DNA from 3 places in the Pseudomonas hygromyciniae genome. Region 1 is predicted to be linked to each of the others. Evidence: predicted binding sites of a transcription regulator. Region 1 holds the regulator's gene; each other region holds the start of a gene.

Region 1 (5,130 bases):
CAATGCCGGCAAAACGGTCGACTTGGCCAGCCATCAGCACCAGTTTGAGCAGGTTGCTTTCCACTTCGGTGACCAACAGGGTCACGCGCTTGATCACCTGACCGGTGAGGTCCTGGTAATCCTGGGCCAGCAGGATGTCATTGAGGTTGCTGGAAACCGTGCGGTTTTCCTGCTCGCTGCGTGACAGAAAACCTTCGACCCGACGCGCCAGCTCACGAAATTCTTCAGCACCGACTTCGCGGCGCATGAAACGCCCCCAGTCAGCGCTCAACGCCTTGGCCTCATTGGCCATGCCGTTGACCAGGGGCGTGGCGTTTTCCACCAGGTCCATGGTGCGATTGGCTGCCGCCTCAGTCAGCCTGACCACATAGGACAAGCGTTCGGTGGCATCAGTGATCTGCGAGATTTCCTCGGCCTGGGGCATGTGCGGGTCGATCTGGAAATTGACGATCGCACTGTGCAACTCACGGGTGAGCTTGCCCACTTCCTGGTACAGGCCGCGGTCGCGGGTCTGGTTGAGCTCATGGATCAACTGCACTGCGTCGCCGAACTGGCCTTTTTCCAGGCTTTCGACGAGTTGGTGAGCATGTTTTTTCAGGGTCGACTCAAAGTCGGCCTGCGATGATTCTTTATGCTCCATAGCTCCCCCGTGGCAGCATCAATGACCGATGCGTTCGAAGATTTTTTCAATCTTCTCTTTCAAGGCCAGTGCAGTGAATGGCTTGACCACGTAGCCGTTGACCCCCGCCTGGGCGGCTTCGATGATCTGTTCACGCTTGGCTTCAGCGGTCACCATCAGCACAGGCAGGCTGCGCAGTTTTTCATCCGCGCGCACGTGGCGCAGTAGATCAATGCCGGTCATGCCAGGCATGTTCCAGTCAGTTACCAGAAAGTCGATGCTCCCGCTGTTGAGGATCGGAATCGCAGTAATGCCGTCATCCGCCTCGACCGTGTTAGTGAACCCAAGGTCACGCAACAGGTTTTTTATGATCCGCCGCATCGTTGAGAAGTCATCAACGATGAGGATTTTCATGTTCTTGTCCAATTCGACCTCCAAGCAGTCTTAAACGCGTCCAGCACCTGGGCGCGCCATATCATTCAACAGGCATTACACAAAAAGGACTGCTAGGGCACTCCACGAGCCGCTCCCGCCCGGCTCGCGCCCTGGCGGTTATCGTTCACAGTGTCCCCACACTGCCTGTCAGCGCGCTCGCCACTCTCCCAAACGCCCCCGCAAGCGGGCCGCGCATTGGCTATGTAGCTGGCTGACCCGCGATTCGCTGACCCCCAGGACCTCACCGATTTCCTTGAGGTTCAGCTCTTCGTCGTAGTACAGCGCCAACACCAGCCGCTCACGCTCCGGCAGATTGGCAATCGCGTCCGCCAGGGCGCCCTGGAAGCGTTCATCTTCCAGGTCGCGTGAAGGCTCCTGGTGAGCGCTCGCGCCGTCCTCGTGCAGCCCTTCATGTTCGCCGTCCTGTAGCAGGTCGTCGAAACTGAACAGGCGGCTGCCCAAGGTATCGTTCAAAATCCCGTAGTAATCGTCGAGACTCAATTGGAGTTCGGCCGCAACTTCGTGATCTTTAGCGTCGCGACCGGTTTTTGCTTCAATTGAGCGAATTGCGTCACTCACCATCCGGGTATTGCGGTGGACCGAACGCGGCGCCCAATCACCTTTACGCACTTCATCGAGCATCGCGCCACGGATACGGATACCCGCATACGTCTCGAAACTCGCCCCCTTGCTCGCGTCGTACTTGGTCGACACTTCGAGCAAGCCGATCATCCCGGCCTGGATCAGGTCTTCGACCTGGACACTGGCGGGCAGGCGTGCCAGCAGGTGGTAGGCAATGCGCTTGACCAGAGGCGCATAGCGCTCGATCAATTCGCCCTGGCTGTCACGCGCTGATTTTTTGTAAAGGTTGTAGCCGCTGGCTGTCATAGCACCGGTCCTGCACTCGTCTGATGCACCAATCGCTCGACGAAAAACTCCAGATGCCCCCGGGGATTGGCGGGCAGTGGCCAGGTATCGACCTTCTGAGCAATTGCCTTGAACGCCAACGAGCATTTCGAACGAGGGAACGCTTCGTAGACTGCACGCTGCTTTTGCACAGCCTTGCGCACACACTCGTCATAGGGAACTGCGCCGACGTATTGTAAGGCGACATCGAGGAAGCGATCCGTGACCTTGGTCAACTTGGCGAACAGGTTGCGCCCTTCTTGTGGGCTCTGGGCCATGTTGGCCAGCACACGGAAGCGGTTCATGCCGTAGTCACGGTTGAGCAGTTTGATCAGGGCGTAAGCGTCGGTGATCGAGGTGGGTTCGTCGCAGACCACCAGCAACACTTCTTGGGCGGCGCGCACGAAGCTGACTACCGACTCGCCAATCCCGGCAGCGGTGTCGATCACCAGCACGTCGAGGTTGTCGCCGATATCACTGAAGGCCTGGATCAGGCCGGCATGCTGCGCCGGGCTCAGATGCACCATGCTCTGGGTGCCGGAGGCGGCCGGGACGATACGAATCCCCCCTGGCCCCTGCAACAGCACATCGCGCAGCTCACAGCGGCCCTCTATGACATCGGCCAGGGTGTGTTTGGGCGTCAGTCCCAGCAGAACGTCAACGTTCGCCAGGCCCAGGTCGGCATCCAGCAGCATGACGCGGCGGCCAAGCTCTGCCAGGGCCAGGGACAAATTCACTGACACGTTAGTTTTCCCGACGCCACCTTTGCCGCCGGTCACCGCGATCACCTGTACGGGATGCATGCTGCCCATGTTCTTTCTTTACCTTGTCTTGCTTAGCCGCAGGCTACATAGGGTGGCCGCGGTAGCAGACCATCGATGTAGGTACATTGCACTGTGTTTCATGTTGCCTTCAGCCGACCCGCTTGGCTGGGTTGTGATAGAGGTCGGCGAACATATCCGCCATAGCCTCTTCACTGGGTTCATCCTGCATTTGCACACTGACTGCACGGCTGACCAACTGATGACGGCGCGGCAGATGCAAGTCATCCGGGATCCGCGGCCCGTCGGTCAGGTAGGCGACCGGTAATTCATGGCTGATGGCAAGGCTCAACACTTCGCCAAGGCTTGCGGTTTCATCCAGCTTAGTCAGGATGCAACCGGCCAGCCCGCAACGCTTGTAGCTGTGGTACGCAGCAGTCAGAACCTGTTTTTGGCTGGTTGTTGCAAGTACCAGGTAATTTTTCGACTTGATCCCGCGCCCGGCCAGGCTTTCCAGCTGCATGCGCAACGCCGGATCGCTGGCTTGCAGGCCGGCGGTATCGATCAGCACCACGCGCTTGCGCAGCAGCGGGTCGAGGGCGTTGGCCAGGGATTGGCCCGGGTCGACATGGGTCACCGGTACATTGAGGATGCGGCCCAACGTCTTGAGCTGTTCCTGGGCACCGATGCGGTAGCTGTCCATGCTCACCAGCGCAATATTGTGGGCGCCGTACTTGAGTACATAACGGGCGGCCAGCTTGGCCAGGGTGGTGGTCTTGCCCATGCCGGCAGGGCCGACCATGGCAATCACGCCACCTTCTTCAAGGGGTTCGATTTCCGGGGTCTGGATCATCCGCGCCAGGTGGGCCAGCAACATGCGCCAGGCTTGGCGAGGCTCTTCAATGCCGGTGGTCAGCTCCAGCAGGTCGCGCGACAACGGGCCGGACAAGCCGATGCGTTGCAGACGACGCCAGAGATTGGCCTGTTGCGGCTTGCTGCCTTGCAACTGGTTCCAGGCCAGCGAGCCCAACTGCACTTCCAGCAGTTCGCGCAGGCCATTGAGTTCAAAGCGCATCGAGTCGAACACGCGCTGGTCGACCGCAGCGGCCGGTGCTGGCGCGGCGGGACGTGGCGGCTCGACGAAAGTCGGTTCTACCAGTGGCTCGGCCGCAGTCAGCGGCAGGCCGGCAAACAATTGGCGATTGGTGGTCGCATCGCTGTCGCCACGCATGCTCAGCTCGGCCTGGGCCGAGACAATGCGCGAGGCGGTCTTGCGCAACTCGTCTTCGAGTTCCATGTTCGGCACGCGCGGCGCCAGGGCCTGGGGTTTGTAATCCAGGGCAGCCGTCAGCTCGACACCGCCGGCAATGCGGCGGTTACCGATAATAGCCGCGTCGGCGCCCAGTTCATCACGAACCAGCTTCATGGCCTGACGCATATCGGCGGCGAAAAAACGCTTTACTTGCATAACCCACTACCTCAGCCGTTGGGCCCTACTGTCGCGACGATAGTCACTTGCTTATTGTCAGGAATTTCCTGGTAAGCCAAAACGTGCAAATTTGGTACTGCCAAGCGTCCAAACCGCGACAACATCGCCCGGACGGGGCCTGCCACCAGCAGAATCACCGGTTGGCCCTGCATTTCCTGGCGCTGTGCGGCGTCGATCAACGAACGCTGCAGCTTTTCAGCCATGCTTGGTTCCAGCAGAACGCCCTCTTCCTGGCCCTGTCCTGCCTTCTGGATACTATTGAGCAATATTTGTTCCAACCTTGGTTCCAAGGTGATCACAGGCAGCTCAGAGTCAAGCCCTACAATGCTTTGGACGATGGCACGCGACAATCCGACGCGCACCGCTGCCACCAGCGCGGCAGTATCTTGACTCTTGGCGGCATTGTTGGCGATAGCCTCGGCAATGCTGCGAATGTCCCGCACCGGCACCTGTTCGGCCAGTAGCGCCTGCAGCACCTTGAGCAGCTGCGACAGCGACAACACCCCTGGCACCAGCTCTTCGGCCAGCTTTGGCGAGGCTTTGGCCAGCAATTGCATGAGTTGCTGGACTTCTTCGTGGCCAATCAGCTCGTGGGAGTGCTTGTACAAAATCTGGTTGAGGTGCGTGGCAACCACGGTGCTGGCGTCAACCACGGTGTAACCCAGGGACTGCGCCTGGCTCCGCTGGCTGACTTCGATCCACACCGCTTCCAGGCCAAAAGCCGGATCTTTGGCGGTTATGCCGCTCAGGGTGCCGAATACCTGCCCGGGGTTGATCGCCAACTCGCGGTCGGGGTAGATCTCGGCTTCGGCCAGGGTCACACCCATCAGCGTCAGGCGGTAGGCACTGGGGGCCAGGTCGAGGTTGTCGCGGATGTGGACGGTGGGCATCAAAAAGCCCAGGTCCTGGGACAACTTCTT
Region 2 (5,130 bases), 1.6 Mb from region 1:
GTAAACGGCGGCCGTAACTATAACGGTCCTAAGGTAGCGAAATTCCTTGTCGGGTAAGTTCCGACCTGCACGAATGGCGTAACGATGGCGGCGCTGTCTCCACCCGAGACTCAGTGAAATTGAAATCGCTGTGAAGATGCAGTGTATCCGCGGCTAGACGGAAAGACCCCGTGAACCTTTACTATAGCTTTGCACTGGACTTTGAATTTGCTTGTGTAGGATAGGTGGGAGGCTTTGAAGCGTGGACGCCAGTTCGCGTGGAGCCAACCTTGAAATACCACCCTGGCAACTTTGAGGTTCTAACTCAGGTCCGTTATCCGGATCGAGGACAGTGTATGGTGGGTAGTTTGACTGGGGCGGTCTCCTCCTAAAGAGTAACGGAGGAGTACGAAGGTGCGCTCAGACCGGTCGGAAATCGGTCGTAGAGTATAAAGGCAAAAGCGCGCTTGACTGCGAGACAGACACGTCGAGCAGGTACGAAAAGTAGGTCTTAGTGATCCGGTGGTTCTGTATGGAAGGGCCATCGCTCAACGGATAAAAAGGTACTCCGGGGGATAACAGGCTGATACCGCCCAAGAGTTCATATCGACGGCGGTGTTTGGCACCTCGATGTCGGCTCATCACATCCTGGGGCTGAAGCCGGTCCCAAGGGTATGGCTGTTCGCCATTTAAAGTGGTACGCGAGCTGGGTTTAGAACGTCGTGAGACAGTTCGGTCCCTATCTGCCGTGGACGTTTGAGATTTGAGAGGGGCTGCTCCTAGTACGAGAGGACCGGAGTGGACGAACCTCTGGTGTTCCGGTTGTCACGCCAGTGGCATTGCCGGGTAGCTATGTTCGGAATAGATAACCGCTGAAAGCATCTAAGCGGGAAACTAGCCTCAAGATGAGATCTCACTGGAACCTTGAGTTCCCTGAAGGGCCGTCGAAGACTACGACGTTGATAGGTTGGGTGTGTAAGCGCTGTGAGGCGTTGAGCTAACCAATACTAATTGCCCGTGAGGCTTGACCATATAACACCCAAGCAATTTGCGTCGAAAGGCCAGATTGCGGTGTGTGAAGACGAAATGAACCGAAAGTTCGATCTTGCAAACACCGACTTCTATTACATACCCAATTTGCTGAAGCGAGGCCAGCTGGCCACGACTCAGTACCCGAATTTCTTGACGACCATAGAGCATTGGAACCACCTGATCCCATCCCGAACTCAGTAGTGAAACGATGCATCGCCGATGGTAGTGTGGGGTTTCCCCATGTGAGAGTAGGTCATCGTCAAGATTAAATTCCGAAACCCCTGTTTGCTAACGCAAACAGGGGTTTTGTTTATGTAGAAGTCCATGAATTTCATCGGACCGTTGCTAGCGCAACGCTCCGGTACACAGAATTTCTTGACGACCATAGAGCATTGGAACCACCTGATCCCATCCCGAACTCAGCAGTGAAACGATGCATCGCCGATGGTAGTGTGGGGTTTCCCCATGTGAGAGTAGGTCATCGTCAAGATCAAATTCCAAAACCCCCGTCTGCTAACGCAGGCGGGGGTTTTGTCGTTTTAGGGCCTGGGTGCCCTATTCAGACCGCCCGTCGGTTTCCCACGCAATAAGAAGATCTATCCCACAAATTCCTAAGATTTATCCGGTCTTGGCCGAAAGCCTAATGAGCCATGCGCGCACCGAAATAGAGCGGTCGTAGAGTTCGCCTATACCGTACATGGAATGTTGCATTCGGCACGCTCACCCCCTTTTGGCAAAAAGAAGTCGATGAAATGAATCTCAAGTTCAGTCATAAAATTCTGTTGGCCGCGTCAGGCGTCGTGGTTTTGGCCTTCGCGCTGTTCACGCTGTACAACGACTACCTGCAGCGCAATACCATCAGGCAAAATCTGGAGTCATCCATCCAGCAGTCGGGTGACCTGACCGCCAGCAGCGTGCAGAACTGGCTCAGTGGTCGGGTACTGGTCCTGGAAAATCTTGCGCAGAACGTTGCTCACCAAGGCAGTAATGCCGACCTTCCCGGCTTGGTCGATCAACCGGCATTCACCTCGAACTTCCAGTTCACTTATGTCGGTTCAACCAACGGCGTCTTCACCCAGCGCCCTGACGCGAAAATGCCGGATGGCTACGACCCACGTCAGCGCCCCTGGTACAAGCAAGCGGTCGCTGCTGATAAACCCATGCTGACGCCACCTTACATGGCCGCTGTCGGTGGCTTGATCGTCACCATCGCGATGCCGGTCAAGAAAAATGGCGAACTGCTCGGTGTAGTAGGGGGGGACTTGAGCCTGCAAACCCTGGTGAAGATCATCAACTCGGTAGACTTCGGCGGTATTGGCCATGCGTTCCTGGTCAGTGGCGACGGACAGGTGATCGTCAGCCCCGACCAGGATCAGGTGATGAAAAACCTCAAGGACATCTACCCAGGCAGCAGCGTCCGTATTGAGAAGGTTAACCAGGATGTAATCCTCAATGGTCAGGACCGTATCCTGTCCTTCACCCCGATCAGCGGCCTGCCGGGTGCAGATTGGTACATAGGCCTGTCGATCGACAAAGACAAAGCCTACGCTCCCCTGAGTAAATTCCGCACCTCCGCCTTGATCGCGATGTTCATTGCCGTCACCGCAATTGCCGTATTGCTGAGCCTGTTGATCCAGGTGCTGATGCGTCCACTGACCACCATGGGCCGTGCAATGCAAGACATTGCCCAAGGCGAGGGCGACCTGACTCGCCGCCTGGTCGTGGAAAGCAAGGACGAGTTCGGCGAACTGGGTGGCGCCTTCAACCAGTTTGTCGAGCGTATCCATGCCTCGATCAGCGAAGTGTCTTCAGCGACGAGGCATGTGCACGATCTGTCCCAGCGCGTGATGGCCTCGTCCAACGCCTCGATTATCGGCTCCGACGAGCAGAGCGCCCGTACCAACAGCGTTGCCGCGGCCATTAACGAACTGGGTGCCGCCACCCAGGAAATCGCCCGTAACGCCGCTGATGCCTCACAGCATGCCAGTGGCGCCAGTGAGCAAGCCGACGACGGTCGCCAAGTGGTGGAGAAAACCATCCTGGCGATGTCCGAGTTGTCGCAGAAGATCAGCCTGTCCTGTACTCAGATTGAAACCTTGAATGCCAGCACCGATAACATTGGGCACATTCTCGATGTGATCAAAGGCATCTCGCAGCAAACCAACCTGCTTGCGCTCAACGCTGCCATTGAGGCTGCCCGTGCCGGTGAAGCCGGCCGTGGTTTTGCCGTCGTGGCTGACGAAGTACGCAACCTGGCTCACCGTACCCAGGAGTCGGCGGAGGAGATCCACAAGATGATCACCTCGTTGCAGATCGGCTCTCGCGAAGCGGTCACCACGATGAACGCCAGCCAGGTCTCCAGTGAAGAAAGCGTCGAGGTCGCCAACCAGGCGGGTGAACGCTTGATCAGTGTGACTCAGCGGATCGTCGAGATTGATGGCATGAACCAGTCGGTGGCGGCAGCCACTGAGGAACAGACCGCCGTGGTGGAAACACTCAATGTCGATATCAACCAGATCAACCTGCTTAACCAGCAAGGCGTGGCCAACCTCAACGAGACCTTGAAAGACTGCGATGCGCTGTCACAACAAGCCAATCGCTTGAAGCAGTTGGTCGACAGTTTCAAGATCTGATTGCCAGGCAATAAATATGGCGTAGTGCAGCAGTGCACTGCGCCATTTTTTTAACCAAGCAAACGGCAAACGTTATCCAGTGCGCGGTCGGCGAAATCCTGGATGAACTGCTCGAATCCATCTTTACCGCCGGCATCGACAGGTTCGGCGATGATGGTCCAGGTCGCCCGCGCCAGATTCTCCCCGAGCGACTCAACGCTCATCGCCGCCCACAGTCGGGCCACGCCCAAGGTGTTATAGATTGTCGTCCAGGTCATGTGCATCGCCAGCTCATCGCGGCTGTTGAGTTGTTCTACGGCGATACCGCCATCGTGGAAGTGTTTATTGCGTAGCGATCCCACGCCGCTGCCCGTCATCGTGATGCGCGCCAGGGCAGGAATGAACGCGTCAAATCCCTCGAAGCGCCCCACGACCTTCCATAGCGTTGAAGCACTGCAGGCAATCACCACAGATGACACCAGAGGCTTGCCCTGGGGGTTTTTGATCAACGTATCGGGTTGCAGCTGTGTCATAAATTTTTCCTGTTGGAGCGGCTCACAGAAAGCCGATGGCATTGAGGTACTGGCACCCTCTGCGTAACAGCGCGGGTTCTTTTTCCGGGTACTGCGCGCCCATCTGTTCAACACCGTGGCGTGCGTTCTCATGGCGGATCATTGAGATGTCGCCCGTGTCTTCTCCCAGCCCATTGAGGTAGAACCCGAGCACACCGAAAAGGGCATTCTCGCGATCCACTTTGCGCAGATGGTGTTGCCAATCCGCTACGCTCACCAACTCGAACGCATGACCTGCCTGGCGAAACGACTCGACATAGGCTTCCCACTTCAAGGGCTGCGGGTTGTGCAAGTTGAAGACGCTACGCTCGGCAACGTAATTGCCACTGTGGAAGGCAATGAAACGTGCCAGGAAATCCACCGGCATCAGGTCGAAGTTCAATCCCAGGCGTGGCACCCGGCCCAACTGCAGCGATCCCTTGAGCATCAGCATCAGACGGTTTTTGTGTGGCTGGCAGACGCCATTGCGGCTATTGAAACTGATGTTCCCGGGGCGGTAGATATTAATCCAGGCACCTTGTGCGGCGGCACGCCCCAACAAACGCTCAGCAACCCATTTGGACAGGTTGTAGCCGTTCTTGATGTAAAGCGGCGGCGTACTTGCTGCAGGAGCTTCAAGCACTTGCCCGTCGGCCCCGACGCTGCTTGACGCAGATAAGGTGGACACGAAGTTGAGCACTTTCTTGCAGTGGATTTCGCAAAGGCGCAGGCATTCAAGCACCGGTTCCACGTTGTCCTTGGCCAGCGATGCGTAGTCCATGACGTGATTGACGTGGGCCGCGCTGTGTACCAGCACACCGTACTGGCGGGCGAGGTATTCATAAACCTGTGCCTCTAGCCCCATGCGCGGTTGGCGCAGATCCGCGGTGTACACACGCACCCGGCTCAGGTCCAGGTGTTCCAGGCGGTATTCACGCAAGGCTTCGGCAAACCGT
Region 3 (5,130 bases), 830 kb from region 1:
TAGCGACGGTTACCGCGTCTGTGTCCGGTGGCTCGTACGAGAACACGTAGTCCTGCTGACGAGCGAGCTCGGCGATGATTTTTTTCGAACCAGCAGAGCCGGTTTCTTCATCGGGATTGAATAGCACTGTCAGGGTACCGAAATCATTGAACTTCTGATCCTGCAGCAGCTGCAATGAATGCAGAATCATCGCCACGCCACCTTTGGCGTCAGCAACACCGGGGCCATAGGCGCGCTCGCCGTCGAGCTTGAACGGGCGTTTCGCCGCTGTACCTGGCCCGAACACCGTGTCGTAGTGGACCATCAGCAGAAAGTTCTTGCTGCCAGTGCCTTTGAAAGTGCCCACGATGTTGTCGCCAGCGGAGGGGGTCGCAGGTGTTGTGGTGACTTCAGCACCCAACCCCTTGAGTCGCTCAACCAGCATCGCGCTAACGGTTTTCAGGCCGAGCGCCTGGCCGGTTCCGGTATCAATGTCCACCAGCTCTTTGACGGTGGCAAGATAGGATTTTTGTTCGGCCTCGGCTTTTTTCAGTAATTGGGGGGCCAAATCGGTAGCGAATGCGCTACAGGATAAGAATGAAAACGAGAGGGCGGCGGCGATGGATGAACGTCGCATAAGCATGCTGGCTCCTTCAGATCATTGCGAATTGAAGCGCCATCTTTACCCCATAAATTTCGTCAACGCCATCTATCGCTGCGGGCGTTCACGCAGACAAACAGCTTATGCGCCAGTTGCGAGCGTGTGTTCCGGCCAGGCTTAGCAAGGGCGCCCATCGTAGTACTGAGCAACCGTGATGGCTGTGTCATTGCCCGTGAGATGCCACTTGTGCCAGCGGTCGGGTTGGGTCACGCAGTCGTAGACGACTAAAGGATCCGCTCCAAACGGAGAGAATGCTCAGCAGCGTGCATGAAACACCTCCTGTGTGGCGAGAGCTTGCACTGAGACCTGCCAGGAGAGTCACACTCCCGTGTTTTGCACGGGAGTGTTTCACTCATTTATCAGCGCACCTTGAAACGGTTCATCAACGTAATCACCCGGCCATTGGCATCCAAGAGGCTTTGCGTATTGGTTTGAGTGGCATGGCCACTTTCCACCAGCTCTTCGACCATATGTCGGATCTGCACCATGCTGCGGTTGATCTCCTCGGTCACTGCACTTTGCTGCTCGGCGGCGGTGGCGATCTGGGTGCTGAGGTTGTTGATATGGCTGACCGAGCCGGCCATTTCGTCCAAGCCCGTGTTGACGCGTGCCGTGGCATCCGCCGCCGACTGGCAACTGGCCTGGGTGTTTTCCATTGCCGTCACCGACGAACTCACGCCAGTGGTCAGGCGCGCCAACATCTCGTTGATCTGCGAGGTGCTGGCTTGGGTGCGTGCGGCCAACGCCCGGACTTCGTCGGCGACCACCGCAAACCCTCGGCCTTGCTCGCCAGCGCGCGCCGCTTCAATAGCCGCGTTGAGTGCCAACAGGTTGGTCTGGCCGGCAATCGCGCCGATCACGCCGAGGGTTTCGGTGATACGCGCGGCGTCCTGGCGCATATTTTCCACGGTGTGGGTGGCGCTGGCCACTTCGCCGATCAGAGCGCTGACGCTGGTCGAGGCTTCGCCCACCACCACGCGGGAGCGGTCGGCGTGTTCGTTGGCGCGCTGGGTGAACGAGGCGGTTTCAGCAGCGTTTTGCGCGACGGTGTCGGCGGTGGAGCTCATTTCGGTGATGGCCGTGACCGTCTGATCGGTTTCCGAGGCGTGGCGCACCAGAATCCGGTTGGTCTGCGCCGAGGTCTGCTGCAATTGCTCAAGTCCCGAGGCCATGGCGCCCGTGGCCTGGGTTACTTCGCCGATCATGTTCTGCAGGTAGATGATAAAGCGGTTCACCGAGTGGCCGATGGCGCCCATTTCATCCTCGGCACGGATGGTGATGCGCTTGGTCAGGTCGGCATCGCCGGCAGACAACGCGTCGATATTGGTGCGCAGTGACTTCATGCGTTGCACCAGCTTGCGAATCGCATAGAACGCCAGCAGCACCAGCAGCAATACCATCGGGATTTGCAGCAGCGCCAGGCTGCCGAGCACATCGTCACGCTGGGCGGTGATCAGCGAGGTGGGTAGGGCGGTGGCGAGGAACCAAGGGGTGCCCTCGATTGGGCGCATGTAAAAAGTGCTGGACACGCCCTGGTTGTCGAATTCACCGCGCTGCAGCGCCTGGTCGCGATGGGCAAGGGCCTTGCTGACCTGGGCGGCAAACGCCGAGGTGCCGGTCAGTTCGCTGATGTTCTTGAGCACTACCGGGCTGTTGATGCGCGTACTGTTGCTGATGATCTTGCCGTCGCCTTCGACAATCAGCATCTGGCCGCCGATGTCTTTTTCCTTGCTGGCCACCAGCTCATTGAAAAAGCCCAGGGTCACGTCGATGGTGGCAACGCCGTAGGCCGCGCCGTCTCGCTGGATCGCCATGGCGCAGTTGGTGCGCGGCTCCTGGCTGGCGTCGTCCTTGTAGGCGGCGGCCCAGGCGCATTGGCCACGCGGCGAGGCGAGGCCGCCTTTGTACCAGCTCTGGTCGTAATAATTGGGTGCGGCGTCGCTGTTCCAGAACGTATTCACCGCCAGCTTGCCCGAGGCATCGCGGTGCCAGAACGTGCTGTGCTTGTTGCGCCCCGGCGTGCGCTGGTTGGGCAGCGGCCAGATACCGCCGCCGAAGACTTTCAGCTCGCCATACTGATCCACCAGACCGGGCAGCACCTTGTCGATGGCGTCACTGTCGAGCAGCGGGATGGTTTGGGTGATGGTGCGTTGCTGGGCCTGAACCTTGTTGAGTTCGCCCTGGATCTGCACAGCCACCTCGGCGATGCGGTTGAGCACCACCTGTTCTTCAGTGTGTTTTAACGTGGGGGCGACCAACTGGCCGATGCCCACGACGGTGAGTACCGATAACACCAGGACGAACAGCACCAGGAACAGGGTATAGCGGGTTTGGATGGAGCGCAGTGTGGGCATGGAGGTCGTCCTTACGAAGCATTTATTATCGACGCGGCTTTATTAGAGCTTCGTCGGGTTATCGGCTTGGTAAGGAAGAGCTTTAGGTACGATGGTACAAAGTTAAGCGGCTTGACGGTGACCTTGCGCGCTTGAGCGGCGAGGTCTCCCATTGGGTACGGAAAAGGACCGAAAAGGCGAAAAGGGGACGGATCTATTTTCGACCGAAAAGGGGACGGATCTATTTTCAAATAAATCCGTCCCCTTTTTACTGCTTACTTAACCTTCTTCGGGTGTCCATTTTTCCTGACCTCGGCCCTTGCCGCCAAACCAACGCCAGGATGATGGCGCGTTGTGACTCATCGGTGGTCCCGAGGAGCGCAACAATGTTGAAACCATCTCTACTGGTAACCACGCCCGTGCAAAAGTTGATCTTCATTTTTCTTTACGTTTACGATAATGAATCGATCTATAATTGCGAATTTGTATAAAGGACTGTCATTTTTTACAGGTGTGCGTTTGGAGTTGAGCAGTGATAATCATAAAGGTGGATATAACTGGAGAAAGTAAAATGGCTAAGATTGCGACTGTGATTAAGTCTGCGCACGAATATCATAAGTGGAGTGAAAATCTAGTCACTCACCGATTAGAAACTGCGAGGCGCATTCTTCGCGTGGGCGAATCGGAAGATATTTTGAATTATAAAATTCTCGTGGAGGATATCTATAACTCGCACCAGCAGTTAGCTGTTTATAACGGTGTGTGCAATTTTAGAGCTGATTTTTTTTACTATACATTTGAGTGTGAGCCAGGTGGGGGTGTTGTTTGAAAGATATAATTCAACTGGAAAAACCCTCTATCAGCCGCCGAACCTGCCGCCGAATGGTGACGCTTACGAAGTCCCTGCTCCTGAAATAAAAAGTGCGGGTTGGAGTCGCCCTGTAGGTGATGTCTTTAAAGATATACCCTTGGGGACTTATATTCATCTTCAGTATCCATTACCCAGTTCTGCTAGGATAGAGGAAGGAACCCTTGTGACTTTCAGTGATGAAAGCGTCACGCTAAGATCAAAGACTTATGGAAAGGAAAATGTATTTTATTTTGGAAATTTAGATGCAGTCATTTTTCCACGAGCATGGCAGTAAAAATGACTGGATCAACAAGATCTTCGTGATTCATCAGTTGAGTGTTGAGTTAGTGCTCTTTTGGAGCGGTTTATCCGTTCAGCATTCGCAGACTGGAAAATGGTGAAGTAATAGCAAGTCGCCGAGTCGTGGTAATGGGTTTGTTACGACTCGGCGATCTATCAGCTAAAAATTTAAAAAGGTCAGCTCCTTGTACGCGAGCTTCTCGCGCCATCAGTTTATCCACCAATAAAACCCCCAACTCACTTAACTGGTGAATCGACAACACCACATCTCGCCGATTCATCGAGCAGGCGCTCGACAGTAGGGCCGCGATCGTCGACTTACCAGAGGGCAATGTCATAGGTGAGGTAGAGGCGGTTGCTGTCGCGCCCGCGGGAGAAGTCAGAGCGGTAGACATAGTTGCGCATGCGCACACCCAGCCCCTTGAACGTGCCGGCCTGCACCACGTAGGCCAGTTCGGTATCGCGCTCCCACTCGTTGACCGTACTGGTGGACTTGCCGTCATTGCCGCTCAGGTAGCGCGCAGTGAAGGTCAGGCCGGGCACGCCGATGGCGGCAAAGTTGAAGCCGTAGTTGAGCATCCAGGTCTTTTCGTCTTCCTCGATGAACTTGCCAATGCCGGCGTTGCTGAACGAGTACACGGTGGCGCCGCTGATGTAGGGCAAGCCGGCATCACCGCGCAGGGTCTGGTAGCCGCCGCCGACGGTGTGTCCAGCGATCGCGTAGGACAGTTGGCCGCTGAGCATGTCGTTATCGATTTTGCCTGCGTAGGCAGAGCCGCTATCTACGCTGTTGAAGTAACGCAGGTCGCCGGTCAGCACGCCACCGGCCAGCGGCAGGTCGTGCTGGATGCCGGCGAAGTTTTGCCGGTAAAAGTTCTCCAGTTCCCCGTAGTAATAACTCAAGCGGGTGTTTTTTCCCCATTTGTACTCGGCCCCGGCATAGTTGAAGTCCCCGGATTTTTCCCCGCTGTAGCCGTCAGGTACGATCGGCACACTGTTGGTGGAAT

Evidence for each region. Region 1 encodes FliA, which starts transcription of late flagellar genes. Its sites were predicted from a motif close to CTAAAGTTTNNNNNNNNNNNGCCGNTAA; they were not measured.
Region 2: JTY93_RS00600 (methyl-accepting chemotaxis protein) is a predicted target of FliA. The motif match lies at 1,623-1,650, and genes of this name have one in related genera.
Region 3: JTY93_RS30265 (methyl-accepting chemotaxis protein) is a predicted target of FliA. The motif match lies at 3,053-3,080, and genes of this name have one in related genera.

The regions. Positions count from the first base shown of each region.
Region 1 covers NZ_CP070506.1:1,737,238-1,742,367, reverse strand. Annotated here, with positions in the region: gene JTY93_RS07680 (protein phosphatase CheZ) at 1-640, opposite strand, end outside; gene JTY93_RS07675 (chemotaxis response regulator CheY) at 659-1,033, opposite strand; gene fliA (RNA polymerase sigma factor FliA) at 1,202-1,942, opposite strand; gene fleN (MinD/ParA family protein) at 1,939-2,772, opposite strand; gene flhF (flagellar biosynthesis GTPase FlhF) at 2,873-4,189, opposite strand; gene flhA (flagellar biosynthesis protein FlhA) at 4,201-5,130, opposite strand, start outside.
Region 2 covers NZ_CP070506.1:123,282-128,411, forward strand. Annotated here, with positions in the region: rRNA gene JTY93_RS00585 (23S ribosomal RNA) at 1-1,011, shown strand, start outside; rRNA gene rrf (5S ribosomal RNA) at 1,161-1,276, shown strand; rRNA gene rrf (5S ribosomal RNA) at 1,386-1,501, shown strand; gene JTY93_RS00600 (methyl-accepting chemotaxis protein) at 1,764-3,644, shown strand; gene JTY93_RS00605 (SRPBCC family protein) at 3,695-4,156, opposite strand; gene JTY93_RS00610 (amino acid adenylation domain-containing protein) at 4,179-5,130, opposite strand, start outside.
Region 3 covers NZ_CP070506.1:2,565,762-2,570,891, forward strand. Annotated here, with positions in the region: gene JTY93_RS11275 (M20/M25/M40 family metallo-hydrolase) at 1-622, opposite strand, end outside; partial or broken gene JTY93_RS29915 (DNA polymerase V subunit UmuC) at 695-847, shown strand; gene JTY93_RS30265 (methyl-accepting chemotaxis protein) at 1,000-2,994, opposite strand; gene JTY93_RS11285 (hypothetical protein) at 3,545-3,802, shown strand; gene JTY93_RS11290 (hypothetical protein) at 3,795-4,118, shown strand; gene JTY93_RS29930 (DUF6124 family protein) at 4,189-4,518, opposite strand; gene JTY93_RS11295 (OprD family porin) at 4,442-5,130, opposite strand, start outside.